4 regions of the Streptomyces liliiviolaceus genome follow, and region 3 is predicted to be linked to each of the others. Evidence: riboswitches for the same ligand, from Rfam matches in the RefSeq annotation. Region 3 holds a riboswitch; each other region holds the start of a gene.
What was found. Region 3 has a riboswitch for cobalamin ahead of J8N05_RS24070 (CbtB domain-containing protein). Riboswitches for the same ligand answer to the same signal wherever they lie in the genome.
Positions count from the first base shown of each region.

Region 1 (7,154 bases), 340 kb from region 3:
GGTTCCCCGCCGCGTCCCGCGCGTAGACGGCGAAGGTGTACGCCGTGTTGGCGGTGAGCCCGGTCACCGTGGCGGTGTTGGTGGTGGCCGCGGCGACCGTGGTCTCGCTGCTTCCGCTGACCCGCACGATGTCGTAGGCGGTGACGCCCACGTTGTCGGTGGCGGCGGTCCAGGTGAGGGTCACCGAGGTGGCCGCCACGGCGGAGGCACCCGGGGTGCCCGGCGCGGTCGGTGCCTGGGTGTCACCCGGGGTGCCGCCGCCGTAGATCGTGGCCTCCTTGGAGGTCTGGGCGATGCCGTTGGCGCCGTTGAAGATGCGCTGGCCCCAGGAGCTGAGCTGTGCGGGGTCGAAGCCGATCGTGAGGTCCAGGATCGGATCGGTGTTGCCGCTCCAGGACCAGGCGAGGTAGCCGAGGCGCAACTGCTGCGCCGTGGCCATCATGGTGTCCTCGTCCGGGTCGCCGTACTGGTCGGCCGGACCGCCGAACTCTCCGATGAGGATGGGGAGTCCGGCGGTGACGAACGCGTTCAGGTAGTCGGTGATCTCCGCCGCGGTGTCGAAGACGCTGTACATGTGGATCGAGAAGATGAGGTTGCCGGTGGTGTCGGCGTCGTAGACGGCCTGGGCGTTGGCCCGCATGACTCCTTGCCAGTCCTGGCCCCAGTTGGGCGCGTCCACCATGATGGTGTGCTCGAACCCGGCGGCGCGCAGCTTCTTCACGGCGGCGATCGTGGGATCGGTCCAGCCCGCGGGGTTGGTGTTGCCCCAGGGCTCGTTGCCGATGTTGACGATGACGTAGTTCTCCTGGCCGGTGAGCACGCTCTTGAGGCCGATCCAGTAGTCGGCCGCGTGGTCGAGCGTGCCGGCCGCGGCGTCCTCGCCGTAGCCGGTGGTGTCGTGCACCTCCAGTACGCAGATCAGCCGGTTGGCCTTGCACTGGGCGATGACGGCGGCCACGTCCTCGGGGCTGTTCTTGCTCCAGCGGTGTCCGTCGGAGAGGACGACGCGGACGGAGTTGGCTCCGAGCGCCTTTATGTCGGCCAGTGACTGCGTCTCGCCCGGGTACCAGGTGTGGGCGTGGTTGACGCCGCGCATGACGAAATCGTTGCCGTTGCCTTCGAGCAGGCGGCCGTCGTCGATATGGAGGCCGGTCGCGAGGGCGCCCGGGGACGCGCCGGGCGGGTCTCCGGGCAACTGGGCGTGTGCGGCGGTCGGTACGAGCGCGCCGAGAACGACGAGCCCGAGCAGGGCGGCCAGCCCGGCGAGGAACGCGCTGACGAGGTTCTTCCGTGTCGTGCTTCTTGTTCTTCTCACTGCGACTCCAGGGAGTGAGCGCCAAGAAACTTGGATCGAGGGAAAGTGGGAGCGCTCCCATAGAGTCACCTTGCCAGGAGCACGTCAAGACTTGGCGCACGCTCAGCCGCGTAACGGATGTGCCGGAGGGGGCCTGCGGGAGGCCCCGGATGCCCCCTCCGTGTCGCGTCAGGCCCCGGCGGCTGCGGGGGCTCCTGTGTCGAAGGGCACGGACGTGTGCTGATGGACGATCAGCCAGCGGTCGCCCGTCAGCCGGTAGCCGGTGGTCACCCGTGCCGTGGTGTCCAGGGCCTGACCGCCAGCCAGTGTGGCACGCATCCGGACGAGCGCGTGGCTGAAGGCGATGCTCTCGTCGACCCGCACGCGGAATTCGAGCACCTCGCGCTCCACCGGCCCGGACAGCGTCGAGAACCACACCTCCTCGGCCTTGCGGAGCGCCTCGACCCCGCGCTGCTCAAGGCCGCTCACCGGGTGGAACACCTCCACGTCCGGTGCGTAACAGGCCATCGCCCGGTCGAAGTCCCGCTGCCGCCCGGCGGCCGTCAGTTCCGCGTCGAGCCGGCGGATCTCCCCCTCGGCGTCCTCGTCGTCCCAGAACGCGCGCACCTCCATGGCCCCGACGGTCGCCATCGGATGCTTCGCGGCGGCCTCCACGGCCTCCTCCAGGCCGGCGCACTCAAGGATGTCGTACCCGGCGACGTGCTCCTTCGTCTCCGCGAACGGCCCGTCGGTGCGCAGCACCTCACCGTCGCGCACGCGCACGGTCACCGCGTCGGCCGGGGAGCGCAGCCGGTGGCCGTGCAGCCGTACACCGCGGCGCACGCTCAGCTCCTCCACCCATGGTTCGACGGGTGTCATCCCCGAGGAGTCGGCGGTGTCGTCGCCACAGACCAGCAGCATGTACTTCATGGTTCCTCCCGGTGTTCCTGAGACCGTTTGCCTCCCCGACGAACCGGGGTGAGCCGAATCGACACCCCCGCAGCATCTCTTACGAACCGGCGCGCGCCGCGTGACCACTCTCACGCCCCCCGAGGGCCGCTTGTCACCACCCCTGTACGCGCACTACTGTCACGACGCCTTGGTGCTCGGGAAATCGGTGTGATGCCGGTGCGGCCCTCGCCACTGTGATCGGGAAGTCCGGCTCCGGCCCTCACGGGCAGCCACTGGGTCCTCGGACCCGGGAAGGCGGAGCACGGGTGGTGTTACCCGTAAGCCAGGAGACCGGCCAAGGCACGTCAACCATCCACGAGGTGCTGGAGAGGGTCTGCTGAGCCATGCACATAGCCGAGGGTTTCCTTCCTCCGGCGCACGCGGTCGCCTGGGGCGTCGCGTCGGCGCCGTTCGTCGTCCACGGAGTCCGGTCGCTCACCCGTGAGGTCAGAGCACATCCCGAGAGCACGCTCCTCATCGGCGCGTCGGGGGCCTTCACCTTCGTTCTCTCCGCACTGAAACTGCCGTCGGTGACCGGCAGTTGTTCGCATCCCACCGGCACCGGCCTCGGCGCCATCCTGTTCCGGCCGCCGATCATGGCGGTCCTGGGCACCATCACCCTGCTCTTCCAGGCGCTGCTGCTCGCGCACGGCGGACTGACCACGCTGGGCGCCAACGTCTTCTCGATGGCGATCGTCGGCCCGTGGGCCGGCTACGCGGTGTACCGGCTGCTGCGGCGGTTCGACGTGCCGCTGATGGTCGCGGTGTTCTTCGCCGCGTTCGTCGCCGACCTGTCCACCTACTGCGTCACCAGCGTGCAGCTGGCGCTCGCGTTCCCCGACCCGAGCAGTGGGTTCCTGGGCGCGCTCGGCAAGTTCGGCTCGATCTTCGCCGTCACCCAGGTCCCGCTCGCGGTGAGCGAGGGCCTGCTCACGGTGCTCGTGATGCGGCTGCTGGTGCAGTCGAGCAAGGGCGAACTGACCCGGCTCGGTGTGTTCCTGGCCGGCAGGCGGTCCCCTTCCGGCAGGTCCGCAACGAACGGGACGCCCGAGACTCCCAAAACGAACGACACGAACGACACGAACGAGACGGTGGCCCGATGAGCCGTAACGCGAAGATCAACGCCCTGCTGCTGTTCGTGGTGGCCGCGCTCGCCGTCCTGCCGCTGGCCTTCGGCATGGGCGACCACAAGGAGGAGCCGTTCACCGGCGCCGACTCGGAGGCGGAGACCGCTATCACCGAGATCGAGCCGGACTACGAGCCGTGGTTCTCACCCCTGTACGAGCCGCCGTCCGGCGAGATCGAGTCGGCGCTGTTCGCCCTCCAGGCCGCCCTCGGCGCGGGCGTCCTCGCCTACTACTTCGGCCTGCGCCGGGGCAGGCGCCAGGGCGAACTGCGGGCCCTGGCACAGCGGGAGGACGGCCAGGCACCGGCGGCGGAGGCACCGGTCGGTGCCGGTGGGTCAGCGGCCGGAGAGAACCGACCGACCGAACGGGCCTGAACCTTCGTGCTGCCGATCGACGCGGCGGCGCACAGCAGTCGCTGGCGCCGCCGCCATCCCGTGGACAAGGCCGTGCTCGGTCTCGGCCTGACCGTACTGGCGATCTCCCTCCCGCCCTGGCCGGGCGCGGCCCTGGTCCTGGTGACCGCCCTGACCGTGCTGCTGGGCCCGGCCGCGGTACCCGGCCGACGGCTCTGGCGCGCCTACCGGGTGCCGCTGGGCTTCTGCGTGACCGGTGCGCTGCCGCTGCTGCTCCAGGTCGGCGGCCCGGACGGGTTCGTGACGCTGGCCGAGGGCGGTCCGGTGCGCGCCGGGGAACTCCTGCTGCGTACCTCGGCCGCCTCCCTCGGCGTGCTCCTGTTCGCGTTCACCACTCCCCTGTCCGACCTGCTGCCGCGGCTGGTCAACGCCGGGGTGCCCGCACCGGTCGTCGACGTGGCCCTGGTGACGTACCGGATGAGCTTCCTGCTGCTCGACTCGGTGCGCCGGATCAGGGAGGCGCAGGCCGCCCGGCTCGGACACACCACCCGGGCCGCCACCTGGCGTTCGCTGGCCGGGCTCGGCGCCACCGCCTTCGTGCGGGCCTTCGACCGGGCGACCCGGCTGCAGGCCGGACTGGCGGGCCGCGGTTACGACGGCACCCTGCGCGTCCTGGTACCGGAGGCCCGGATCTCCGCGCGCTTCACCCTCGCCAGTGTCGCGCTGCTCGCGGCGGTGGCCGCACTCACCTTCGTACTGGAAAGGCCGCTGCGATGAGCGAGCCCGTGCTGGTCGCCCTGCGGGGCGCGTCCTACGCGTACGAGGACGGCCCGACCGTGCTCAGCGGCCTCGACTTCGAGGTGCGCGCGGGGCGGGCGCTCGCCCTGCTCGGCCGCAACGGCAGTGGCAAGACCACCCTGATGCGGCTGCTCAGCGGCGGACTGCGCCCGCACAGCGGGCAGTTGACCGTGGAGGACCGGCCGGTCCGGTACGACCGCAAGGGCCTGACCCTGCTGCGCACGACCGTCCAGCTGGTGGTCCAGGACCCGGACGACCAGTTGTTCGCCGCGTCCGTCTTCCAGGACGTGTCGTTCGGTCCGCTGAACCTCGGCCTGCCCGACACCGAGGTACGGGCCCGGGTGGACGAGGCGCTCGCCGCGCTGGACATCTCGGCCCTGGCCGAACGCCCCACCCATCTGCTCTCCTACGGGCAGCGCAAGCGGACCGCGATCGCGGGCGCCGTGGCGATGCGGCCGCGGGTCCTGATCCTCGACGAACCGACCGCGGGGCTGGACCCGGACGGCCAGGAGCGGCTGATCGCGACCCTGGACGGGCTGCGTGAGAGCGGCACGACCGTGGTGATGGCGACGCACGACGTGGACCTCGCCCTGCGCTGGGCCGACGACGCGGCCCTGCTCACCCCGTCCGGAGCGGTCACCGGCCCCGCGGACGCGACCCTGGCCCGTACGGACCTCCTGGAGCAGGCGGGACTGCGACTGCCCTGGGGGATCGCCGTGGCCGAACTGCTGCGCGCGCAGGGCCTGTTGACCTCTCCGGACACCGGCCCGCGCACCGCGGAGGAACTGGCCGCGATGGCCTCACGGCGTTCCGCTCCCCCGGTGCCGGCCGACAACTGACCGCCGTCAGTCCGCGGGGGTCACCCTGGTCACCTTCCCGCGGGCGTCGGCCTGCAGATAGCCGCTCCTGTTGTACTCGTCGGAGAGGTAGACAAGCATCTCTGCGCCCCGGTCGAACAGGTCGTTCGGTGACTTGACCACGAGGTAGCGGGTGGTCGCGTCGTCGACGTTCAGCTTCTTCTCCGCCTCGGCGAGCAGCGCGGGGAGCCTGTCCCAGGCGAGGCCGTCCAGGGTCATCGGCTGGGCCCCGCCGGCCAGCTGCGCCTTGATCGGGGTCTCCTGGACGCCCCGGCCCACGTAGTAGGTGTACTGCTGGTAACCGGTCCGGCTGCCCTCGACCATCACCTGCGCGGAGACGTATTCGGGGTAGACCGTCAGGTTGCCGTACCGGTCGCGGCCCGTCTCCTTCTCCAGGGCCTTGACCGCGGTGCGGATGCCGTCCGGTGTCAGCAGGTTCGTGGGCGTCTTCCGTTCCGTCCGCCGGGGCGTGGGGCTCTTGTCGGCCGTTCCCGTCGAGGAGGTGTCGGCCGACGGATCCGCCGTCGCTCCGTTCGTGGAATCGCCCGAGGCCGACGATCCCGAGCCCTCCGAGTCGGGCAGCAGGGTCCAGGCCAGCACACCCACCAGCACCGTTCCGACGGCGGACAGCGCGACCGCGGCCCGGCGTCCCCGCCGCGCGGGTCGTACGGGGGCCGGGCCGGGCGACCGGGGCACGGCATCCTGCGGGGGCGTGAGCCGGTAGGAGGTGGGTTCCGTACGGGCCGCGGGTACGGCGTCGGCCACAGCCTCGCCGGGAGCCGCGGCCACGCCCGCGCTCGTGCCCACGCCCGCGCCCGCGCTCACGGCCGTCAGCATGCGGTCGAACGTCCCGGCGTCCGGGCGTGCCTGGGGGTCCCGCACCAGCACCCGCATCAACGCGTCCGCCAGCGGGCCCGCCTTGCGGGGCGGCGGAACGTTCTCGTACAGGACGGCCGCGAGGGTGGCCATCGTCGTGCCCCTGCGCAGCGGATGGTGGCCCTCGACGGCGGCGTACAGCATCATCGCCAGCGACCACAGGTCCGATGCCGGCCCGCCGTCGTCGCCCGCGATGCGCTCGGGTGCCATGTAGTCGGGCGTACCGATGATCGAGCCGGTGGCGGTGAGGGCCGTCGACTCGCGGATCGCCGCGATCCCGAAGTCCGTGAGCACGGGGCGGCCGTCGGGGCGCAGCAGGACGTTGGCGGGCTTGACGTCCCGGTGCTGGATGCCGGCGTCGTGCGCGGCCCGCAGCGCGGCCAGGACCTCCCGCCCGATCCGTGCCGTCTCCACGGGGTCCGTCGGGCCCCGCTCCAGACGGTCGGCGAGCGAGCCGCCGCCGACCAGTTCCATCACGATCCACGGGTACGTTCCTTCGCCGCCGTCGACGATGTGATGGATCGTCACGACGTTCGGGTGGTCGATCCTCGCGAGTGCCCTGGCCTCGCGCAGCACCCGTTCCCGCAGCAGCCGCGCACCCTGCGGGTCGTACTCGGCGAGGTCGATGTCCGGGGGCCTGACCTCCTTGACGGCCACGTTACGGTGCAGGGCCAGGTCCGTGGCCCGCCAGACCGTGCCCATCCCACCGCCGCCGAGCCGTGCCTCCAGCCGGAACCGTCCGTCGATGACCCGTCTGCCGGAGTCCCCGTTGTTCATGCGCGGGAGCTTAGAGGACGGGTACGACAGGCCTTCCCCCGGGCGGGTGTGCCCTCACGGAGTGCCCGCGGCCGTCGGCCTGCCGAGGTAGGTGAGGGGGCCGGGGTCGGGTACGGGGATC
Region 1 is NZ_JAGPYQ010000001.1:5,865,471-5,872,624, forward strand. Features, by position in the region: gene J8N05_RS25565 (cellulase family glycosylhydrolase) at 1-1,315, opposite strand, end outside; gene J8N05_RS25570 (nuclear transport factor 2 family protein) at 1,484-2,224, opposite strand; cobalamin riboswitch at 2,378-2,559, shown strand; gene J8N05_RS25575 (energy-coupling factor ABC transporter permease) at 2,590-3,348, shown strand; gene J8N05_RS25580 (energy-coupling factor ABC transporter substrate-binding protein) at 3,345-3,746, shown strand; gene cbiQ (cobalt ECF transporter T component CbiQ) at 3,753-4,502, shown strand; gene J8N05_RS25590 (energy-coupling factor ABC transporter ATP-binding protein) at 4,499-5,362, shown strand; gene J8N05_RS25595 (serine/threonine-protein kinase) at 5,369-7,033, opposite strand; gene J8N05_RS25600 (GNAT family N-acetyltransferase) at 7,088-7,154, opposite strand, start outside.
Region 1: linked by a shared signal. The riboswitch ahead of J8N05_RS25575 (energy-coupling factor ABC transporter permease) and the one ahead of J8N05_RS24070 (CbtB domain-containing protein) in region 3 are both predicted to bind cobalamin.

Region 2 (7,154 bases), 2.9 Mb from region 3:
CGCACACGACGCCGAGTTCGAAAGGATGCGCGCCGTCGAGCAGGACGGCGGCCACGTTGGTCAGCATGCTGCCAGTGTGCACCCGCTCTGGCAGGAAATCGAGGGTGTGCGGCAGTCCTGCCACTCACGGTAAGGAGTATCCGGCGCGACAGTGGTGTCCATGACTACGACACAGCTGGAAGGCCTGATCGGAATGCTCTTCGTCCTCGGAATCCTCGTCCTGCTCGTCCTCCCCGCGGTGTTCGGCATCGTGCGCGACCGACGCGTCGACCGTCAGCTCAGGGAGGCCGAACAGGGCCCCGCGAAGGAGCGGGGCCCCGCCGAGGGCCAAGGCCCTGTCAGGGATCAGAAGTCCTCGTCGAGGTCGACCGTCCCCTCCACCGCCACCTGGTACGCCGAGGGCCGGCGCTCGAAGAAGTTGGTCAGCTCCTGAACCCCCTGCAGCTCCATGAAGGAGAACGGGTTCTCGGAGCCGTACACCGGGGCGAGACCAAGGCGCTGCAGCCGCTGGTCGGCGACGCACTCCAGGTACTGCCGCATCGACTCGGTGTTCATGCCCGGCAGGCCCTCACCGCACAGGTCGCGCCCGAACTGCAGCTCGGCCTCGACGGCCTCGCGCATCATGTCGGTCACCTGCTGCCGGAGCTCCTCGTCGAAGAGCTCCGGCTCCTCCTTGCGGACCGTGTCCACGACCTCGAAGGCGAAGCTCATGTGCATCGTCTCGTCGCGGAACACCCAGTTGGTGCCGGTCGCCAGGCCGTGCAGCAGGCCCCGGCTGCGGAACCAGTAGACGTACGCGAAGGCCCCGTAGAAGAACAGGCCCTCGATGCACGCGGCGAAGCAGATGAGGTTCAGCAGGAAGCGGCGGCGGTCGGCCTTCGTCTCCAGCCGGTCCAGCTTCTCCACCGAGTCCATCCACTTGAAGCAGAACTCGGCCTTCTCGCGGATGGACGGGATGTTCTCGACGGCGTCGAAGGCCGCCGCCCGGTCCTCCGGGTCGGGGAGGTAGGTGTCCAGGAGCGTCAGATAGAACTGGACGTGCACGGCCTCCTCGAAGAGCTGACGGCTCAGATACAGCCGCGCCTCGGGGGAGTTGATGTGCTTGTACAGCGTCAGGACCAGGTTGTTCGCCACGATCGAGTCGCCCGTCGCGAAGAACGCGACCAGCCGGCCGATCATGTGCTGCTCACCCGGTGACAGCTTCGCCAGGTCGGAGACGTCCGAGTGGAGGTCGACCTCCTCGACGGTCCAGGTGTTCTTGATCGCGTCCCGGTAGCGCTCGTAGAAGTCCGGGTAGCGCATGGGGCGCAGGGTGAGCTCGAAGCCCGGGTCGAGCAGGTTCTTCTCACCCTTGGCTGTGGTCGCGGTGGTCATTACTGGCAGGCCTCGCAGGACTCGGGGTTCTCAAGGGAGCAGGCGACCGCGTCGGGGTCGGCGGCCTGCTGGACGGGGATGGTCTTCTCGGGCCGCGCCTCGGTCACGCTCTGCGCCTGGGCGGCGCGGGCGATACGGGTCGCCGGGCGCGAGCGCAGGTAGTACGTCGTCTTCAGCCCCGACTTCCAGGCGTACGCGTACATCGAGGAGAGCTTGCCGATGGTCGGTGTCTCCAGGAACAGGTTCAGCGACTGGGCCTGGTCCAGGAACGGGGTTCGGGCGGCGGCCATGTCGATCAGACCGCGCTGCGGGATCTCCCACGCCGTGCGGTACAGCTCGCGCACGTCCGCGGGGACCCAGGTGAAGCCCTGCACCGAGCCGTTGGACTCGCGCAGTGCCTCCCGGGTCTGCGCGTCCCACACGCCGAGCTTCTTCAGCTCGGCCACCAGGTAGGAGTTGACCTGGAGGAACTCGCCGGACAGCGTCTCGCGCTTGAACAGGTTGGAGACCTGCGGCTCGATGCACTCGTACACGCCCGCGATGGACGCGATGGTGGCGGTCGGCGCGATCGCCAGCAGCAGCGAGTTGCGCATGCCCACCGCGGCGATCCGCTCCCGCAGCGCCGCCCAGCGCTCCGGCCAGTTCAGCTCGACGTCGTAGTGGTCGGGGTGCAGCACACCCTGCGCCGTACGGGTCTTCTCCCAGGCGGGCAGCGGGCCGTTGCGCTCGGCGAGGTCGGCGGACGCCTCGTACGAGGCGAGCATGATCCGCTCGGCGATGCGGGTGGAGAGGGCGCGCGCCTGCGGCGAGTCGAACGGCAGCCGCAGCTTGAAGAAGACGTCCTGCAGCCCCATCGCGCCGAGGCCCACCGGACGCCACTTGGCGTTGGAGCGGCCCGCCTGCTCGGTCGGGTAGAAGTTGATGTCGACGACCCGGTCGAGGAAGGTGACCGCGGTCCTCACGGTCGCGTCGAGCCGCTCCCAGTCGATGTCGCCGGCGTCCGCGTCCACGAAGGCGCCGAGGTTGACCGAGCCGAGGTTGCAGACCGCGGTCTCCCCGTCGTCCGTGACCTCCAGGATCTCGGTGCACAGGTTCGAGGAGTGGACCGTGTGGCCGGGCAGCGCCGTCTGGTTGGCGGTGCGGTTGGCGGCGTCCTTGAAGGTCATCCAGCCGTTGCCGGTCTGCGCGAGGGTACGCATCATGCGGCCGTACAGATCACGGGCGGGGATGGTCTTCCTGGCCAGCCCCCGCTCCTCGGCCCCCCGGTAGGCGGCGTCGAACGCGTCGCCCCACAGGTCGACCAGCTCGGGCACGTCCGAGGGGGAGAACAGCGACCAGTCGCGGTTCTCGTTCACCCGGCGCATGAACTCGTCGGGGATCCAGTGCGCGAGGTTCAGGTTGTGCGTACGCCGGGCGTCCTCACCGGTGTTGTCGCGCAGCTCCAGGAACTCCTCGATGTCGGAGTGCCAGGTCTCCAGGTAGACCGCGGCGGCGCCCTTGCGCCGGCCGCCCTGGTTCACCGCGGCGACCGAGGCGTCGAGGGTCTTCAGAAACGGCACGATCCCGTTCGAGTGCCCGTTCGTGCCGCGGATCAGCGACCCGCGCGAACGGATCCGGGAGTACGAGAGCCCGATGCCGCCCGCGTGCTTCGAGAGGCGGGCCACCTGGTGGTAGCGGTCGTAGAGGGAGTCCAGCTCGTCCAGCGGGGAGTCGAGGAGGTAGCAGGACGACATCTGCGGGTGGCGCGTACCGGAGTTGAAGAGCGTGGGGGAGGAGGGCAGGTAGTCGAGGCGGCTCATCAGCCGGTACAGCGAGGCCACCTCGTCGAGGGACCTGGTCGTGTCGTCCTCGGCGAGACCGCTCGCCACCCGCAGCATGAAGTGCTGGGGCGTCTCGATGACGGATCGGGTGATCGGGTGCCGCAGCAGGTACCGGCTGTGCAGCGTGCGCAGCCCGAAGTAGCCGAAGCGGTCGTCGCCCGCAAGGTCGATCAGCGTGTCGAGCCGGGCCGCGTGGAGGCGGACGAACTCGGCCGTGCGGTCGGCGATCAGGCCCTCGCGGTGGCCGACGGCGACCGACTCCGAGAAGGAGCGCACGCCCTGCGAGGCGGCCTCCGCGGCGATGGTGACGGTCAGCAGACGGGCGGCCAGCTTCGAGTAGACCGGGTCCTCGGAGATGAGACCGGCGGCCGACTCCGTGGCCAGCTCGCGCAGCTCCGCGATGTCCGCGGCGGCGGACCGGCCGCGCAGCGCGGCGGCGGCGACCCGGCCGGGGTCGGCGCCGGGGAGGTCGGCGGTGAAGTCGGTCAGGATCCGCAGCAACGCGGTTCCCGGTCCGTCGGCCTCGGCCCTGTCCTGCTGGTCCCGGGTCGCTGTCGCGGAGACCGGATCGGCTGGCGCGATGGTCACGTGGGGCTCTCCCTCGCTCGGCACGGGGGCCTCGGGGGAGAGGGGTTCGGGGCACACGGGGGTACGCGCTCTGGGCAGCGGTACGCCGCGTCCACCGGCCCACTCCACGAGGCCCGGACGTCATGCACCCGGGCCGGACGGCCTGGGCGCGCTGTCGGCAGGTCCTCGGACTGACTCCCGTACGCGGCACGCGGGCATGCGGACATCCGGTGTCGGACATCTGGGCATGCGGGCATATCACATACAAGTACACCGTTGCGGGACAGTTCCGGATTCGCACCGGATTCCCCTGCGACGACAGCGAGCACGAGCATACATCTTGTGCCGGGCTCCGGAAGCACCCCCACATGTTGTGTCGTGTCGGCTCCGGACGGTGCAGCGGGAGGTGTCAGAGCGTCAACTCGTAGGTGAGGAGCACGACGTCGTCCAGCTCCGGCAAGGGGTTCCAGTCACGGACGGGGGTACGGGTGAAGCCGAGGCGCTCGTACACGCGGTGGGCGCTGCGCATGGTGCGCTGGGTGGACAGCACGACGGCTCCGCAGCCCGCCGTGGCCCGGGCGCGGTCGACACAGGCGCGCACCAGCAGGGTCCCCACGCCCCGGCCGCGGGCCTCCTTCGCGACCGCCAGCATCCGCAGCTCGGCCTCGCCCGCCCGCGCGATGTCGGCCATGGGCCCGCCGGACGGCACGAAGGTCACTCCGCCGAGAAGCCGGCTCCGGGGCGGGCCGCCCGAGCCCTCCCCGGCGACGGCTTCGACGGCCACCAGCACATCGGCGGCCGCCGCGCGCTTCGCCACGTCCCGCAGCTCGCCGAGATACGCGTCGCTCTCCCCGAAGTCGAGCAGCCCGTCCCCGAGATAGGCCCGCGCGGTGATCTCGCCCAGTTCCGCGAACTCCCCGGGCTCCGCCCGCCGGATCACGATGGTCATACGGATCCCAGCCCGTCCTCGTCGCCTGGCCCCGGCCCCGTCCCCGTCCCCGGCCACAGGGGCAGGGTCGAGACGAAGTCCTTCGAGAAGTCGCGCGGTCCCGCGCCGAGGGCCACCCGGCCGGTGAGACGCGCCCTCGCGGTCAGCGCGGGCGACTCGGGATAGTAGACCCGCCCGGCGGCCGAGGGGACGAACACGGTCTGGCCACGGGTGAGTTCGGCGGCCGACTCGACGATGACCGCCCCCTCCGCGAGCGTCACGAACGACTCGTCCGCGCACACACCGACGGCGAGCGGATCGTGCAGCGGGCAGGTGCCGTCCCCGCCGCTGCGGCGGTACGCCTCCATGTAGACCCGCAGCAGCCGGGCCGCGAGCGCGGTGCCGGGGCCCGCCGCCTCCAGTGCCGCGAGGTCGGCGGGCGTGAACAGCCAGCGGTGCGAGGCGTCCAGGTCGACCATGGTGAAAGGGATGCCGGAGGACAGGACCAGCTCGGCGGCGTCCGGGTCGGCCCACATGTTGAACTCGGCGACCGGCGTGATGTTCCCCGGCACGCGTGCCGCGCCGCCCATGAACACGAACTTCTTCACGCGCCGCGCGAAGCCGGGGTCCTCCAGGAGCGCGACCGCCACATTGGTGAGGGGGCCCGTCGCGCACACCGTCAGCTCGCCTTCGTACTCCCGGGACAGCCGCAGCAGCGTCCGCGCGGAGGACTCCGCCGGGTGCGCCGCGGTCGAGTCGGGCAGCGTCTCGCCGCCGAGTCCCGCGGGGCCGTGGAAGTCGGCGGCGACGCGGTGGGGGAGGCGGGTCAGGGGGCGGCCCGCGCCGCGGTGGACGGGGACGTCCGCGTCGATGCGCATCGCTCGTGCGAGGGCGCGGGCGTTGCGGTACGTCTGCTCGGCGGGGAGGTTGCCGCCCACGGAGGTGTAGGCCTTCAGGTCCCACAGGCCCGTACCGAGCAGGTACTGGAGGGCTACGGCGTCGTCGATGCCGGGGTCGCTGTCGAGGACGATGGGGGCGCGTGGGGTCACCGGGCCAGGTTATCCGCCCCCGCCGCCCCTACCCGTTCCCGTCCACGCATGGGGGCTGCGCCCCCTCGCCCCCGTTTGTCCTCAAACGCCGGACGGGCTGGAGATTCGCGGACCGTCCGCGAATCTTTCAGCCCGTCCGGCGTTTGAGGACACAGTGACGGGACGGGTAGGGGCGGCGGGGGCGAAAACTCCCCAGTGCCCCCTAGTGCCCGGCCCCCGCCGTCGCCGGCGGCAGGTCCACCTGGACTCCCTTGTCGCCGGCGTCCGCCGTGTAGTCCTCGGCAGAGGTCTCGTCGATCCCGTCCGGCGCCTTGACCGCCCTCAGGACGAACGTCAGCACCACCGTCACCACCACGTTCAGCACGATCGCGGTGAGCCCGATGTACCCGATCTCCCCGATCCCGGGAATCTCCTTCGAGGACCCGCCGAAGTGCTTCTGCGTCGGCGACGCGACCCCGTACGCGGCGACCGTCCCGTACACCATCCCGACCGCCCATCCCGCGAGCAGCGCCCACCGGTGGAACCAGCGCGTGAACAGTCCGCCGACCAGCGCAGGGAAGGTCTGCAGGATCCAGATCCCGCCGAGGAGCTGGAAGTTGATGGCGACCGTCTTGTCCATGGTCAGGACGAAGACCAGCGCACCCACCTTCACGAGAAGCGAGACCAGCTTGGAGACCTTGGTCTCCTGGGCGGGCGTCGCGTCGGGCTTGATGAAGTCCTTGTAGATGTTGCGGGTGAACAGGTTCGCCGCCGCGATGGACATGATGGCCGCCGGCACGAGCGCGCCGATCCCGATCGCCGCGAACGCCACGCCCGCGAACCAGTCCGGGAACATGGTCTCGAAGAGCTGCGGGATCGCCAGCTGCCCGTTGTCCACCTTGATCCCGGCGGCGATCGCCATGAAGCCGAGCAGCGCGAGCAGGCCCAGCATCAGCGAGTACAGCGGCAGGATCGTGGTGTTGCGCCGGATCACCTCACGGCTGCGCGAGGACAGCGTCGCGGTGATCGAGTGCGGGTACATGAACAGCGCGAGCGCCGAGCCCAGTGCCAGCGTCGCGTAGGTCCACTGGCCCGCCTCGCCCGGCACGAGGGAGCCGCGTGGCGCGCCGGTCGCCGGGTTGGTCTGGCTGTACGCCTCGCTCGCCTTGGCGAAGATCTCGTCGAAGCCGCCGAGCTTGATCGGGATGTAGATGATCGCGACGGCGATGACGATGTAGATCAGCGTGTCCTTGACGAACGCGATCAGGGCGGGCGCCCGCAGCCCGGACGAGTACGTGTACGCGGCCAGCACACCGAAGGCGATGAGCAGCGGCAGGTCCTTCACGAACCAGTTGGTGTCCTCACCACCGCCGACGCCCATCACGTCGAGGACGGCCTGGATGCCGACCAGCTGCAGCGCGATGTACGGCATCGTCG
Region 2 is NZ_JAGPYQ010000001.1:8,408,614-8,415,767, reverse strand. Features, by position in the region: gene J8N05_RS35690 (helix-turn-helix domain-containing protein) at 1-67, opposite strand, end outside; gene J8N05_RS35685 (hypothetical protein) at 161-433, shown strand; gene J8N05_RS35680 (ribonucleotide-diphosphate reductase subunit beta) at 346-1,374, opposite strand; gene J8N05_RS35675 (ribonucleoside-diphosphate reductase subunit alpha) at 1,374-3,782, opposite strand; cobalamin riboswitch at 3,922-4,096, opposite strand; gene J8N05_RS35670 (GNAT family N-acetyltransferase) at 4,171-4,710, opposite strand; gene J8N05_RS35665 (nucleoside hydrolase) at 4,707-5,738, opposite strand; gene mctP (monocarboxylate uptake permease MctP) at 5,941-7,154, opposite strand, start outside.
Region 2: linked by a shared signal. The riboswitch ahead of J8N05_RS35675 (ribonucleoside-diphosphate reductase subunit alpha) and the one ahead of J8N05_RS24070 (CbtB domain-containing protein) in region 3 are both predicted to bind cobalamin.

Region 3 (7,154 bases):
CGTCACGATCGCGGAGGTCGAGGAACTGGTCGAGCCGGGAGACATCGCTGCCGACGAGGTGCACCTGCCCGGCGTGTTCGTCCAGCGGGTCGTGCCCCTGACCCCGGAACAGGCCACCGCCAAAAGGATCGAGAAGAGGACGGTACGCGGCTGATGGCCTGGACCCGTACACAGATGGCGGCCCGCGCCGCCAGGGAACTGACCGACGGCTCGTACGTCAATCTGGGCATAGGGCTGCCCACGACGATCCCGGACCATCTGTCCTCGGACGTGCGGGTGACCCTGCACTCGGAGAACGGCATCCTCGGCACCGGTCCGTACCCCTTGGAGGGTGAGGTGGACCCGGACCTGATCAACGCCGGCAAGGAGACCGTGACCGTGCTGCCCGGAGCCTCCTTCTTCGACTCGGCGCTGTCCTTCGGCATGATCCGCGGCGGTCACATCGACACCGCCGTCCTCGGTGCCATGCAGGTCTCCTCGACGGGCGACCTGGCCAACTGGAGCGTCCCAGGAAAGATGATCAAGGGGATGGGGGGTGCGATGGACCTGGTCCACGGAGCCCGCCGGGTGATCGTGCTGATGGAGCACACCGCCAAGGACGGGACGCCGAAGCTCGTCGACACCTGCACGCTGCCGCTCACCGGCCGCGCCTGCGTCCATCGCGTCATCACCGATCTGGGTGTCTTCGACATCGCGGCGGACGGGCTGAGCACCGTGGAGAGGGCGCCCGGCGTGACGGCGGGAGAGGTGGCGGCGCGGACGGGGGCGCCGATGAGGCGCTGACCGGACGCATCAACCGACTACATAAAGCGCACGCAATGATCGCACGCAGCCGGGCGGTAGCATCCGCCAGCATGGACATGCTGAGCAATCCGACGCGGGAAGCGGGCACATGACCCACCGCATCACTTTCGTCTCGCCCGCGACGAGTTCGGCACTGCGTGAGGCACGCTTCGACGACGGGGGTTCGATCGACGCCGACGGGGAGGCGCGCGCCCGTGCCGCGGCCGGCTCCCTGCCGTCGGCCGCGCGCGTCGTGGTCTCTCCCTCGGTGCGTTGCCGTGAGACGGCCGCCGCACTCGGCCTGGGCACGGCGAAAACGGCGGAACTGGCGGAGTCGGCGGAGTTGGCGGGACTGGACGTGGGGCGCTGGCGCGGCCGTACGCTCGCCGAGGTCGGCGCGGCCGAACCGGAGGCCGTGGCCGGTTGGCTCGCCGATCCGGCCTCCGCACCGCACGGCGGGGAGTCCGTGGCGGACTTCTGCGGCCGGGTGGCGCGCTGGCTGGAGTCCTCTCCCGACACGGACGGCCGTACGCTCGCCGTCGTCGAACCGGAAGTCGTACGGGCCGCGGTGACGCACGTGCTGGCGGCGCCCGCCGCGGCCTTCTGGCGGATCGATGTACCGCCGCTGACGTCCACCACGATCAGTGGACGCGGCGGCCGGTGGAACCTGCGGCTCGGGCAGCCGCTGGAGGCCGCCGGAGCGGGCGCGGACCGGTGAGTCCGCGCGGCCGCCGGTCAGTGCGGGGCGGGTGCCGCCGCACTCGCCGCCGATGCCGTGGCGGGTTTCGGGTGGAGCAGCCGTTCGGCCAGTTCGCCGAAGACGAGCCCGAAGCCTGACCAGAGCGTGATCTGCAGGGCGAGGGCGGAGAGCCTGAACCGCCAGAGCAGGGCGGCCGGGAAGTCGCCGGGGACCTCGTTGACGGTGGGCAGGAACGCGTACGCCAGTCCGATCAGGACGACGAAGCCGAGAACGGCGACGACGGTGGCGTACCAGGTGCCCAGTTTCGGTGCGAGCCGCTTGCCGACGATCACCGCGGCGACCGCGAGGAGCACGGCCAGCACCATCATGAGGAGGTACAGGGTGGTCCGTTTGCCGATGGTGTCGGGGTCGCCGACCGCGGGCGGGTTGGCCGGGTACTTCAGGAACGGCACGACGTAGACGGCGAGCAGCGCTGCGCCCGAGAGCAGCAGTGCCGTGGCACGGGCGCCGAAATTGCCGACGCGGCCGAGGGCGAAGCAGTAGGCGAGGGCGGTGATGCCGCCGAAGGCCACCCCGTAGATCAGTACGCCGGTGGCGAGGCCGGCGGTCGACTGCAGGCTGCGGGAGACGAGTTCGACCTCGTGCCCGTGCTCGTGCGCGGCGGCGTGGGACTCCTCGAAGCCGATGGCGCTGTCGACGTTCGGCTCGCCGAGGAAGTAGGCGACGATCAGGGCGAGCACGCCGGCGGCCAGACCGGCGAGCATGCCCCGCACGAGCAGGTTTCTTACCGTTGCGGAGTTCATGGGTGTGCGGGGCCCCTCGTCAGTGGCAGGGGAAGCCGAGCAGGTGACGTGCGTCGTGCACCCATTCATGGACGTTCTCGCCGGAGACGACGGAGGTGGCGCCCTGCTCGGCGCCGACGAAGTACAGCAGGACCAGCATCAGGACGCCGATGAAGACCGCCCAGGGAGCGATGTCCTTCAGCGGCAGTTTGGCGGGCACGACGGGGGTGGTGCTCGGCGGGGCGACATGCTGCGCCATGACGGGGCCTCCTCTGGGAACTCGCGTCCCATCTCGGTGGTGCACAGGACGACGGCCCCGGGTCTGACTCACGGTGCGCTCCCCTCAGGGGAGTCACACCGTTCACAGTGGCGCGACCGTGCCGGTTTCCCACCGGCTTCCGTGCTGCCGTCGTCGGTATCGAAGTGACGCTACCGCTCGACGGGTGCATGCCCAAGACCAGGAGCCGACAAGAACCTGCTCACACCGAACGTTTACCTGTCAGCGCCCCAGCTCCAACTCCGGCCCGTGCTTCCCCAGCGGCTCGAAGAAGCGTGCCACGTCGGTGGTGGTGACCTCGGCGAGGGTGGGGGGTGACCAGCGTGGGTTGCGGTCCTTGTCGATGACCTGGGCGCGGATGCCCTCTACCAGGTCGGGCGTGGTCAGGGCCGCGCAGGAGACGCGGTACTCCTGCTCCAGCACGCGCTCCAGGGAATCCAGACGCCCGGCGCGGCGCACAGCCGCCAGGGTGACCTTCAGTGCGGTGGGCGACTTGGCGAGCAGGGTCTGCGCGGTCTCCTTCGCCGCCGGATCGCCGTGGTCGAGCAGCCGTTGGACGATCTCCTCTACCGTGTCGGCGGCGAAGCAGGAGTCGGTCCACTCCCGCTGCCCGGCCAACTCCCCTTCCGGCGCGGGCCGCGCATGCCGGTCCAGCGCTTCCCTCACGGGCAGTTCCGCGAGGTCGGCGGTGAAGCGCGGAAGGGCGCCGGACGGTACGCAGTGGTCGGCGAGTCCGCACAGCAGGGCGTCCCCGGCGCCGATCGCAGCGCCCGTCAGCGCGAGCCGGGTGCCCAGTTCGCCCGGGGCGCGGGAGAGCAGGTAGGTGCCGCCGACGTCGGGCACGAAGCCGATGCCGGTCTCCGGCATGGCGATCCTCGACCGTTCGGTGACGACCCGGACGCTGCCGTGCGCGGAGATGCCGACGCCCCCGCCCATGACGATGCCGTCCATGACGGCGACGTACGGCTTGGACCAGCGGGCGACACGGGCGTTGAGGCGGTACTCGTCGCGCCAGAACGCGGCCGCGGCGCTGCCGTCCCCGTCGCGGGCGTCGTCGTGGACGGCACGGATGTCGCCGCCCGCGCACAGGCCGCGCTCCCCCGCTCCGGTGAGGACGACCGTCTCCACCGCGGAGTCGTGCTCCCACGCGGTCAGCGCCTCGTCGACGCGCCGCACCATGGCGTGGTCGAGGGCGTTGATGGCTCTCGGGCGGTTGAGGGTGATGTGGGCGGCCCGGCCGGCCGTGTGCAGCAGGACGGACTCTTCGCTGCCGGTCATCCGCATACCTCCGTCAGACCGCGGGCCACGATGACACGCATGGGTTCGTTGGTTCCTTTCGGGACGCGATGGTGCGATGGACGCTCACGTCACGGGCGATCTTCTCAATACCGTGTCCGGCCGGGCGGTCCGGGGCAGCGCGACGGCCCCGGGACTCGTGGAGGAGTCCCGGGGCCGTCGCGTGATGCGGTACGGGTCCGGCTCAGATCTGCGGGCCGCCCGTGCCGTAGTACGTGCCCAGTTCGTCGCGGTAGCCCTGGTCGCCCAGGTGCTTGTCGCGGTCGAACTCCGGAGCGTCCTTGATCTGCTGCTTGGTGCGGTCGACGATGATCCTCTGCTCGCCCTGGTCGATGCTGACGACCGTGCTGGCGGGAAGCAGGACCTCCTTGCCGAAGATCCACACACCGGTGTCGACCACCAGGTAGGCGTCACCGACGTCGTCGGAGTGCTTGTCGACCTTGCCGATACTGCCGTCCGTGGCCTCGACCTTGTAACCCGTCAGGTCCACACCCGCCAGACGACCCGCGGTCGACTTGTAACCCCACACATTTTCAGTCACGCGAAAACAACTCCTCCGGTAAACAGAGTAAAGCGGACAGCGGGATAACCCACCGGCCCTCTCTTTTTCCGTACGTCGTGCACGGCGATTTCCGTAACCGCCGTCTTCGCGGCGGGTGCCCCTTGTCCGGGACTTCACGCACCCGATGCGGGCCGGGATTCTCTCCGATCTTCCGGAGAGGCACGCGCTGTCCCCGTATCGGGAACCCAGTGCCGCCACACACCGTCCGAGCTGGGCCGATGCGGTGGGCTACCAGCGGTACCAGCGGCCGCTCCCACCCTTCGGGCGGGCGACGAAGCCGATCAGCCACAGGACCAGGACGACGATCGCGACCCACCACAGAATTTTCAGCGCGAAACCCGCGCCGAACAGGATCAGGGCCAGCAGAAGAACAAGAAGCAGGGGAATCATATTGGTTAACCTCCGGAGCACCGAGTGCCCAGGTGATCTCTATCCACGCACACGAATTCACGGGTCGCGCACATTCCACCGCAGACACACGACCGGGCTTCCGCCTCCGAGGCGGCGCTCAGTCGTGGGCGCCGACCAGGCCCACCCGGTGGGCCAGTACGACCGCCTGGACCCGGTCCCGCAGGTCGAGCTTGGTCAGGATGCGGGACACGTACGTCTTGACGGTCTCGCGGCTGATGACCATCCGGTCGGCGATCTCGGTGTTGGACAGGCCCTCGGCGATCAGCTTCAGCACCTCCGTCTCGCGCGGCGCCAGAGCGGCCAACGCCGGTGCGGCGGGGTCCCGTTGGGGTCGGCGGAGCCGGTCGGCGAACTTGCCGACGAGTTGCCGGGTGACGGCGGGCGCCAGCAGCGACTCTCCCGCGTCGACCGTCCGGATGCCGTGCACCAGATCGCGCGGGGGCGAGTCCTTGAGCAGGAAGCCGCTCGCTCCGGCCCGCAGTGCCTCGTACACGTACTCGTCGAGGTTGAAGGTGGTGACGACCAGGACCCGCATCGGATCGACGACGCCGGGGCCGGCGAGCAGCCGGGTCGCCTCGATGCCGTCGAGCAGGGGCATGCGGATGTCCATCACCACCACGTCCGGACGCAGTCGTCGTGCGCTCTCCACCGCCGTGCGCCCGTCCCCGGCCTCTCCCACGACCTCGATGTCCGGCTGTGCGGTGAAGATGGTGACGTAGCCGGTGCGTACGAGTTCCTGGTCGTCGCAGACCAGGACCCTGATCGGCGCCGCCGCGCTCGGCCCGGTCACGCCTCTGCCCCGTATGCCGCGGCTTCGCCGTGTCCCGCGGACGGTATGCGCGCGTGGACGCTGAAGCCGCCGTCGGGCCGGTCGCCGGCGGACAGTTCGCCGCCGAACACGCTCACCCGTTCGCGCAGCCCGATGAGGCCGTGCCCGCCGCCCCGGCCCAGGGGTCTGCGCCGCTGGGCGGTCGTCGTGGCGGGCGCTCCCTCGGTGGTCACCTCGACCTCCACATCCTCGCGGCCGTAGTGGACCTGGACGAGCGTGCGATGGCCCGGGGCGTGCTTGAGCGCGTTGGTCAGCGCCTCCTGCACGACACGGTAGGCGGCCAGTTCCACCGCGGTGGCCAGCTCCTGCCGTTCGCCGCGCTCCGCCAGTTCCACGGGCTGTCCGGCGGTCCGGGTCTGCTCGACCAGCTCGCTCAGTCCGCCCGGTTCCGGGCCACGGTCCGGCGCGGACGGCGCGGACATCGCGGACGGAAGGCCGTCGGCGGCAGGGTCGCCGGACGCCTTCAGGACGCCCAGCAGATGCTGGAGGTCCCTCAGGGCCCGCCGTCCGGAGTCGCTGATCGCTTCGAGTCCTGTCTCCACCCGCTCGGGCGCGTCGGCGAGCAGGAACTGGGCGGCGTCCGCCTGGACCACCATGGCGGTGACATGGTGGGTCACCACGTCGTGCAACTCCCGTGCGATACGGGCGCGTTCGCGGGCCATCGCCGCCTCCACGCTGAGCCGGCGCCGTTCCGCCTCCCCGTCCTGCCGGGCGCGTACCGTCCTGCCGATGGCCCAGCACGCCACCAGGATCAGGAACATGAGGACGAAGTCGGGCACGTGCAGGGGCGAGCCCCTGTGGTGCAGCCCGAGCACGAACAGGGTGAAAGCCGTGATCGCGACGGCCACCGCCAGAGCGCGGCGCACACCGCGGGCGCGGTTCCCATGGGCTCCCAGGCTGTACAGCGCCATGTACAGGCCGAGGCTGGCGCAGGTCTGCGGATAGCCGACCACTTCATGGACCGCGAACGCGCCCGCGATCAGCGCGAGGCATACGACGGGCCACCTGCGCCGCAGCACCAGCGGCAGCCAGAGGACGGCCGTGACCAGCACACCCGGCAGTCCGGGCGGGCGTTCCGGCAGGTCGCCGAACTGGGCGCCGATCGGAGCCGTCACCGGCGCGAACACCAGCGGGGCGAGCAGCACGGTGAACACCGCGTCCCGGCTCACCACGTCCAGCGCACCCCAACGGGCCGCCAGAACAGGCGTGTTCTTCCTCAAGTCCGACCCCGCTGATCCGAGCACAGGCAGAGCCTAGCCCCCTGCCGGACCCCGGATGTTCCGGCCGCGGAGCCTTATGTGAACAGTGCGGTGATCAGGGCGATGTCGTCGTCCTTGTTCTGTCCGAAGCGTGCGAGGAGCAGGTTGCACATCTCCTCCAGATCGGCCGGCCCGTCGGCGACGGCCTCGCGGAACTCGGCGAGGGTGGCGTCCAGATGGGCGGTCCGTACCTCGACGAGACCGTCCGTCACCATGAGCAGCCGGGTGCCGGGCGGGGCCTCCACCACGGTGGGC
Region 3 is NZ_JAGPYQ010000001.1:5,529,119-5,536,272, forward strand. Features, by position in the region: gene J8N05_RS24050 (CoA transferase subunit A) at 1-154, shown strand, start outside; gene J8N05_RS24055 (CoA transferase subunit B) at 154-783, shown strand; gene J8N05_RS24060 (histidine phosphatase family protein) at 893-1,501, shown strand; gene J8N05_RS24065 (CbtA family protein) at 1,519-2,286, opposite strand; gene J8N05_RS24070 (CbtB domain-containing protein) at 2,306-2,524, opposite strand; cobalamin riboswitch at 2,561-2,691, opposite strand; gene J8N05_RS24075 (enoyl-CoA hydratase/isomerase family protein) at 2,765-3,820, opposite strand; gene J8N05_RS24080 (PRC-barrel domain-containing protein) at 4,023-4,379, opposite strand; gene J8N05_RS24085 (hydrophobic protein) at 4,629-4,790, opposite strand; gene J8N05_RS24090 (response regulator) at 4,909-5,601, opposite strand; gene J8N05_RS24095 (sensor histidine kinase) at 5,598-6,860, opposite strand; gene J8N05_RS24100 (fused response regulator/phosphatase) at 6,935-7,154, opposite strand, start outside.

Region 4 (7,154 bases), on a different contig from region 3:
GGCCGCCATCCGTCTGAACGGCGACCTGCGGTACGAGGTCCGTACCGTCGCGCTCTCCGTGCTGATCGCCCTCGTCGCCGCGACCGCCGCGCTCTGGGCGGCGGTCGCGATCCGCGGCTTCCTGACCAGCCTGGCGGCGAGCCTTGTCATGGGCGTCGCCGTGACCGGGATGCACTACACGGGGATGGCGGCCGTCAGCGTCCACCTGCACGGCGCGGCCGGCGCACCGGACTCGGGCGACTCGGCCCACTCGTTGCTGCTGCCGATGCTCATCGGCCCGGTCCTCTTCCTGGCGCTCGCGGGAGTCGTCGTCATGTTCGACCCGATGCTCGTCCTCGGGGACGGCGACTGGAACCGGACCGCGTCCCGCCGCCGGGCGCCCGACCCGCGTACGCAACCGCCCGCCTGGACGGGCTCGGCGTTCGAGGCTCCGCCGAGGACGGACCGGAGCGCGTACCGACCCGGGGGGCCCGGGCGCCGCGAGCGGTGAGCGGGGTGGGTGCGTCGGTGGTGCGGGTTCACTTCCGCCGGGTCAGCCCAGGCGGGGGATCTCGATCGCCGGGCAGCGGTCCATGACCATGTCGAGGCCGGCCTCACGGGTGCGCTCGTACGCGGCCTCGTCGATCACACCGAGCTGGAACCAGACGGCCTTGGCGCCGATGGCGACGGCCTCGTCGGCGACGGGGCCCGCGAGGTCGCTGTTGACGAACACGTCGACCACGTCGACGTCGAAGGGGATGTCCTCCAGGGAGGCGTATCCCTTCTCCCCATGGACCGTCTCCGCCTTCGGGTGGACGGGGATCACGCGCTTGCCGTAGCGCTTCAGCACGTCCGCGACGCCGTACGCGGCGCGTCGTTCGTTCGACGACAGGCCTACGACTGCCCAGGTGTCGCCGGTCTCGGTGAGGATCTTGCGGATCGTTGCCGGGTCGCCGTACACGGGTCGCCTCCTGGGGTGGGGGTGTGTCTGTCCGCGGTCTGTTTACGGTCTGTCTGCGGCGGACAACGTTCGGCGCGGGTCGGGGATTCCCCTCACGGGGGTGGGGCTGCGGGGTTCTGGGTGGGTGCGGCCAGGTGAGGGCCGTTCGCGCAGTTCCCCGCGCCCCTGAAAGCAGGCTGTTCGCCGGGCCCCGGGAGAGACGGCAGCCCCCGCGAGGCTGAGACTAAAGGGCGGTGGTCAGCAGTAGCTCCACGTTGCGGTCCTGGGGAGTGCCCGCCCAGGCCGTGTGGGGGTCGGGCCGTGTGGTCTCCGTCATGTTCGGGGCGTTGTAGGCCAGTTCTCGGTAGAGGGACGCCAGGCCCACCGCCGACAGGTCCGTGAAGTCGGGGGACGTGCGGTGCGGGGCCGCGGATTCGATAAGCGTGGTGAACAGCGACAGCGTGCCGTCCCCGTTGTCGGTCAGTTCGATCAGCCGGGCGTGGTGCGGATAGTCCAGGTGGGACGCCGTGTTGACCTCCCAGAAGGAGCGGGCCGGGGTCGGATGCGGGTGGGGTGTCACGCGGTTGACGTGGCTGTGGCCGTTGATCCACGCCACCACGTTCGGGAACCTGCCGAGCAGCGCCAGTACCTCCGCGCCGTCGTGCCGCCGCTCTTCCGAACGGGCCGCGTCGGGACGGCGGGTCATGCTCGGGCTGTGGTGGTGGCTGAAGACCAGCACATGGGCGTCGTCGGCCCCGGGGTTGCGTACGAGGCGGCCGTCGGCGTCGTACGACCGGGAGCTGTGCGCGGCGAGGGTCCGCTCCAGCCAGCGGAGCTGGTCGGTGTCCAGTGATCCCTCGTAGTGCCCGCTGCGGTACGTCGTGTCGATGCTGACGCCGATGACGTTCTCGGCGATCCGGAAGGAGTAGTACATCCGGTCGCCGTCCAGGCTGTTCTGCGTGTAGCCGTGACCGACCGGCCCCGCCCCCGTCCGCCCGGGTTCGAGGTGCGCGGCCAGATACTCGTGCGGGTTGCACAGCCGGCGCCGCTCGTCGGCCGTCACGGTCCGCGCCGAGCGGGCGTGCCGTCGCAGGATCGCTTCGAGCACCTCGCTCTTCGGGTCGTCGCCGGTCCGCAGCGCCTTCGCGTAGGCGGCCCTGTCCGTGTCGGGGACTGACAGCAGCTTGCGGGAGCCCGTCGCGAAGTCGCCGAGCGCGGGCGACAGGCAGCCGCCGGGCAGATCGTCGTGGTTGCCCACCGTCGAGTACCAGGGGATGCGGAGCCCCGGGCTGGTCACCGGCCTTCGCGCGGCCGTGAGGAAGCCGGGGACGGCGGGCAGTCCGCGCCGCTTGTCCAGGTCGCGCAGGGCCGGTTCCTCCGGATGCCAGTAGAGGGGGAGCCCCGAGTCCTGGACGCCTTCGTACGCCGTCGGGTCGCCGGAGTCGGGGGTGATCCGGCCTCCGCTCATCAGCGTGAGGAACCAGTCGAGTTCGAGCACGGAGTTGTTGTCGACGTTGTCACCGGTGGTCATCACGAACGCGGGCGGCAGACCGGTGTGCGGGCCCTCGCCGAGCGCGTTCACCTGCTCCACGAGCGCGACCGCCCCCGCCACGGTCAGCGCCTCCTGGGCACGCCACGCGGCGGCTCCGCCCGAGCGCAGGAACTCCGTGCGCAGCGGGTTCTGCACATCGGTCAGATGCAGGTCGGTGAACTGGACGAAGCACGCGAGCGGGGTCCGCCGGTCCGGACGGCCGGTGGCGGCGGGCGCGAGTTCCTCCCGTACGACCAGGGGCAGGCCGGGGCCCGGGACCAGTCGGCGGTAGGTGCCGGAGCGCGGGCTTCCGCTCAGCCGGGCGGTCGTCTCCAGCGTGGTGGCCGCGTAAGGCGCCGGCCGCCGGGTGGCGCGGGCCGCCCGCGGGACGACCTGCTCGGCGGCGACGGGTGCGGTGGGGGAGCCGGGGCGCCGCGGCGGGACGAGGGTCGCCGCTCCCGCTGCCGCCGTCGCCCCCGCCGCCAGCGCGAGGGTGCCGGAGACGAGCAGCAAGCGACGGCGGTCGACGGCGGCCGCGGCTTCCCCGGCGGACAGGTGCCCCTCGGCCGTGTCCCCTCCGGCGGTTCCGGTCGTGGGTTGGTCCTGCGGCATGGGTCGGTCCTCCGGTGCCTGCGGGCGACGCGCTGAACGGAACCACTCATTCAGTCCGCGGGGGCAGGGGCGTGGCGCCGCCGTGAACACCGCCGGAACAGGAGAAACGTACGAAACGGGCGACGGAGACCGACATCCCCGCCGCGTCCCCGTAGAGCCCTCACCGAGCCCCCGCCGCCCCCCACCGCACTGCCGCACGGCCGTGAAAGCCGCCGTGATAGCTTGCGAAAGCCAGTCGAACCCATGTACGTGGGTCAGGGAATCCGGTGGAAATCCGGAGCTGACGCGCAGCGGTGAGGGTGACGGGCGGGGCATCGGCCACTGGACCGGATCGACGGTCCGGGAAGGCGCCTCGTCCGGGTGAACCCGAGTCCGAAGACCTGCTGGCGGCCTCCGCGGTCCCGAGACGGCGGGGGAGCACCGTACGACCGGGCTCCGCGTTCGAGCCCTCGACGTCTGAGGAACTTCCGTGCCCATCGCACGCCCCACCCGCCCTGCCGCCCTGCTCGTCTCCGGGGTCATTCTGCTGACCGGCTGCGGCGGCGCCGACTCGTCCGGCTCGACCGGCTCGGCCGGCAAGGACTCCGCGGCAGCCGTCACCCTGGAGAACTGCGGTCACACCGTCCGCGTGGAGTCCCCGCCGCGCAAGGCCGTCTCCCTCAACCAGGGCACCACCGAGATCATGCTCTCGCTGGGCCTCGCCGACCGGATGGCCGGCAGCGCCACCTGGACCGACCCGGTGATGAAGGGCCTGGAGAAGGCCGACGCGCAGGTGAAGCGGATCGCCGACAACAACCCGTCCTTCGAACGGGTCCTGGACGCCGACCCCGACTTCGTCGCCGCCTCGTTCGTGTCCACGCTCGGCAAGGGAGGCGTCGCCACCCGCGAGCAGTTCGAGAAGCTCGGCGTACCCGCGTACGTCTCGCCCTCCGACTGCGCGGGCAAGGACAACACCGGGGACGGCGACGGCGCCCGCAAGAAGCCCCTCGGCATCGACGCGATCTATGGCGAGATACGTGACCTGGCCGCGGTGTTCGGCGTGCAGGGGCGGGGCGACAAGCTGGTCGCCGAGCTCCAGCAGCGTATGAAGAAGGCCACCGCGGGCATCGACGCCTCGGACGTCTCCCTCCTGTACTGGTTCGCCAACTCCGAGTCGCCCTACATGGCGGGCTGCTGCGGCGCCCCCGGCATCATCACCCGGGCGTTCGACGCGAAGAACGTCTTCGACGACACCCACGAGGAATGGCCCCAGATCAACTGGGAGACGGTCGCCGACCGCGACCCCGACGTCCTCGTCATCGGCGATCTGACCCGCAAGTCGCAGACCGCCGAGTCCGCGCAGAAGAAGATCGAGTTCCTGGAGTCCGACCCGGTCACCAAGAACATGACCGCCGTGAAGAAGAAGCGGTACGTCCTGCTCAGCGGGCAGGCCATGAACCCGACCATCCGCACCGTCGAGGGCGTCGAACAAGTGGCCGCCGCCCTGCGGGAGTTCGGGCTCAAGGGGTGACCCGCCGTATCGCACGGCCGGGCGTGGGACTGCTCTGCGCGGCCGGCACCGCACTGCTCGTCGCCTCCGTCGCCGTCGCGATCACCATCGGTCCCGCGGACATCCGCGTCGCCGACGTCTGGTCCGTGGTCGCCTCCCATCTGGGGTGGGGGAGTACGGAACTGAGCCCCATCCGCGACGGGATCGTCTGGCAGCTGCGCCTGCCGCGCACCCTGCTGGCCGCCGTCTGCGGGGCCGGACTCGCCGTGTGCGGCGCGGTCATGCAGTCCTTGCTGCGCAACCCGCTCGCCGACCCCTTCGTCCTCGGGGTGTCCTCCGGTGCCTCGACCGGCGCGGTCGTCGTGGTCGTCCTCGGCGCGGGCGGCGGCCTGGTGTCGGTCTCGGCGGGCGCGTTCCTCGGCGCGCTGCTGTCGTTCGGGCTCGTGCTGCTGCTCAGCCACACCCTCGGCGGGACGACGGACCGGGTGGTGCTCAGCGGTGTCGCCGCGATGCAGCTCTTCTCCGCGCTCACCTCCTTCGTGGTGATGACCGCCGCCGACGCCGAGACCACCCGAGGGGTGCTGTTCTGGCTGCTCGGCTCACTGGGCGGGGTCGGCTGGACGGACGTCTGGGTCTGCCTCGCCGTCCTGGTGGTCGCACTGGCGGTCTGTCTGGCGTACGCGCGCACGCTGGACGCGTTCGCCTTCGGCCAGGACGCCGCCGCGACCCTCGGGGTGTCCGTGGCCCGCACCCGGCTGGTGCTGCTGTGCGTGACCGCGCTGCTGACGGCCGCGCTCGTCAGCTCGGCGGGCGCGATCGGCTTCGTCGGTCTCGTCCTGCCGCACGCCGCCCGCGCGTTGGTGGGTTCCGGCCACGCCCGGCTGCTGCCGGTCGCCGCCCTCGCCGGGGCGGTGTTCCTGGTGTGGGTGGACACCCTGGCCCGTACCGTGCTCGACCCCCAGGAGGTGCCCGTGGGCGTGGTCACCTCACTCATCGGCGTACCGGTGTTCGTGCTGGTGCTGTACCGGACGCGGAGGACACGATGACGACCGAGCACGTCGAGACGACCGAGCATGTCAAGACCGCCGAGACCGCCGAGACCGCCGAGGGTGCTGGCCTCCGGGCCGACCGTGTCACCCGTACCGCCGACGGGCGCGTCATCCTGGACGGCGTCAGCATCAGCCCCGCCCCCGGCACCACCGTCGGCCTCCTCGGCCCCAACGGTTCCGGCAAGTCCACGCTCCTGCGCCTGCTCTCCGGCGTCCTCGCCCCCGCCTCGGGCGTGGTCACCCTCGACGGCCGTCCACTCGGCGAACTGGGCCGCCGCGACATCGCCCGCCGTATCGCCGTGGTCGAGCAACAGGTCGACACGCAGGTCGAGTTGAGCGTCCTGGACGTCGTACGCCTCGGCCGCACCCCGCACCGCCGCGCCTGGACACCCCCGTCACCGGCCGACGAGAAGGCCGTACGCGACGCCCTCGACCGCACCGGCCTCGCCGACCGCGCGCACCAGTCCTGGCACACCCTCTCCGGCGGTGAACGCCAACGCGTGCAGATCGCCCGCGCCCTCGCCCAGGAACCCCGCGAACTCCTCCTGGACGAACCGACCAACCACCTCGACATCCAGCACCAGCTCGACCTGCTGAACCTCGTCACCTCGCTGCCGGTCACCAGCGTCGTCGCCCTGCACGACCTCAACCTCGCGGCGATGTACTGCGACCGGCTCGTCGTCCTGCGCGAGGGACGCGTGGTGGCCGCCGGGACACCGGGCGACGTGCTCACCGAGGACCTCATCGCCGAGGTGTACGGCGTACGGACCGCCGTCACCCGCGACGGCGCCGACGGCGTCGGCGGTCGGCCGCACGTGCGTTTCCTGGGCACCGTGAGCCGTCCCGCACCCCAGGAACTCGCGAACGCGTGTCCGGAATGATGGCGGCATCCCTGCGCGCGGCCCTTCGCACGCCTACGCTCAGCCCGTGCTGCGTATCACCGACGCCCGAACAGGCGACCCCGTCACCGCCACCCCGGCCCGCCGGGGCCTGACCCGCGTCGAGGCGCGCGTGGAGCGCCCCGACGCCACCGGCCTGCGCGTGCTCCTGACCGCCGACGTCCTCGTACGGGCCCTGGAGATCGGCGGGACGCCCGTGTGGACCGTGCTGACCGGTACGGAGGGACGCGCGGACCTCCGCGCCCGGGCCCGGACGCTCGGCATCCGGCCGTTCGAGGACGAACGGGACAGCGGCCCCGGCCCCGGTCTCGGCCTCGGCGAGGCTCAGGTGCTGAGCGTGCGCGCCCGGACCGACGGGCCGCCCGGCAGTGCGAGCACTGCCGACGAGGCGGCGGGCGTGCTGCGCGTCGAGGTCGCCCCGGCCGACATCGGGAGCTCGGTGGCACAGGACGACGAGAGCGCGTCCGCCCTGCGCCTCGCCCTGCTCGCCCGACCCCGGGCCGAGGAGCTGCGGCTCGACGCCGCCGATCTCGCGGACGCCGAGGACCAGTTGAAGCACTGGCGGGGCGCTGTCGCCACCTGGGCCACCCGGCCCTCGGGTCCCATCCCCGACCCCGTGCGGGAACAGCTGCGCGCCGCCTGGGAGGACGACCTC
Region 4 is NZ_JAGPYQ010000002.1:711,408-718,561, reverse strand. Features, by position in the region: gene J8N05_RS38505 (MHYT domain-containing protein) at 1-490, shown strand, start outside; gene J8N05_RS38500 (CoA-binding protein) at 533-940, opposite strand; gene J8N05_RS38495 (TIGR03767 family metallophosphoesterase) at 1,164-3,062, opposite strand; cobalamin riboswitch at 3,278-3,464, shown strand; gene J8N05_RS38490 (ABC transporter substrate-binding protein) at 3,532-4,572, shown strand; gene J8N05_RS38485 (FecCD family ABC transporter permease) at 4,569-5,597, shown strand; gene J8N05_RS38480 (ABC transporter ATP-binding protein) at 5,594-6,481, shown strand; gene J8N05_RS38475 (hypothetical protein) at 6,528-7,154, shown strand, end outside.
Region 4: linked by a shared signal. The riboswitch ahead of J8N05_RS38490 (ABC transporter substrate-binding protein) and the one ahead of J8N05_RS24070 (CbtB domain-containing protein) in region 3 are both predicted to bind cobalamin.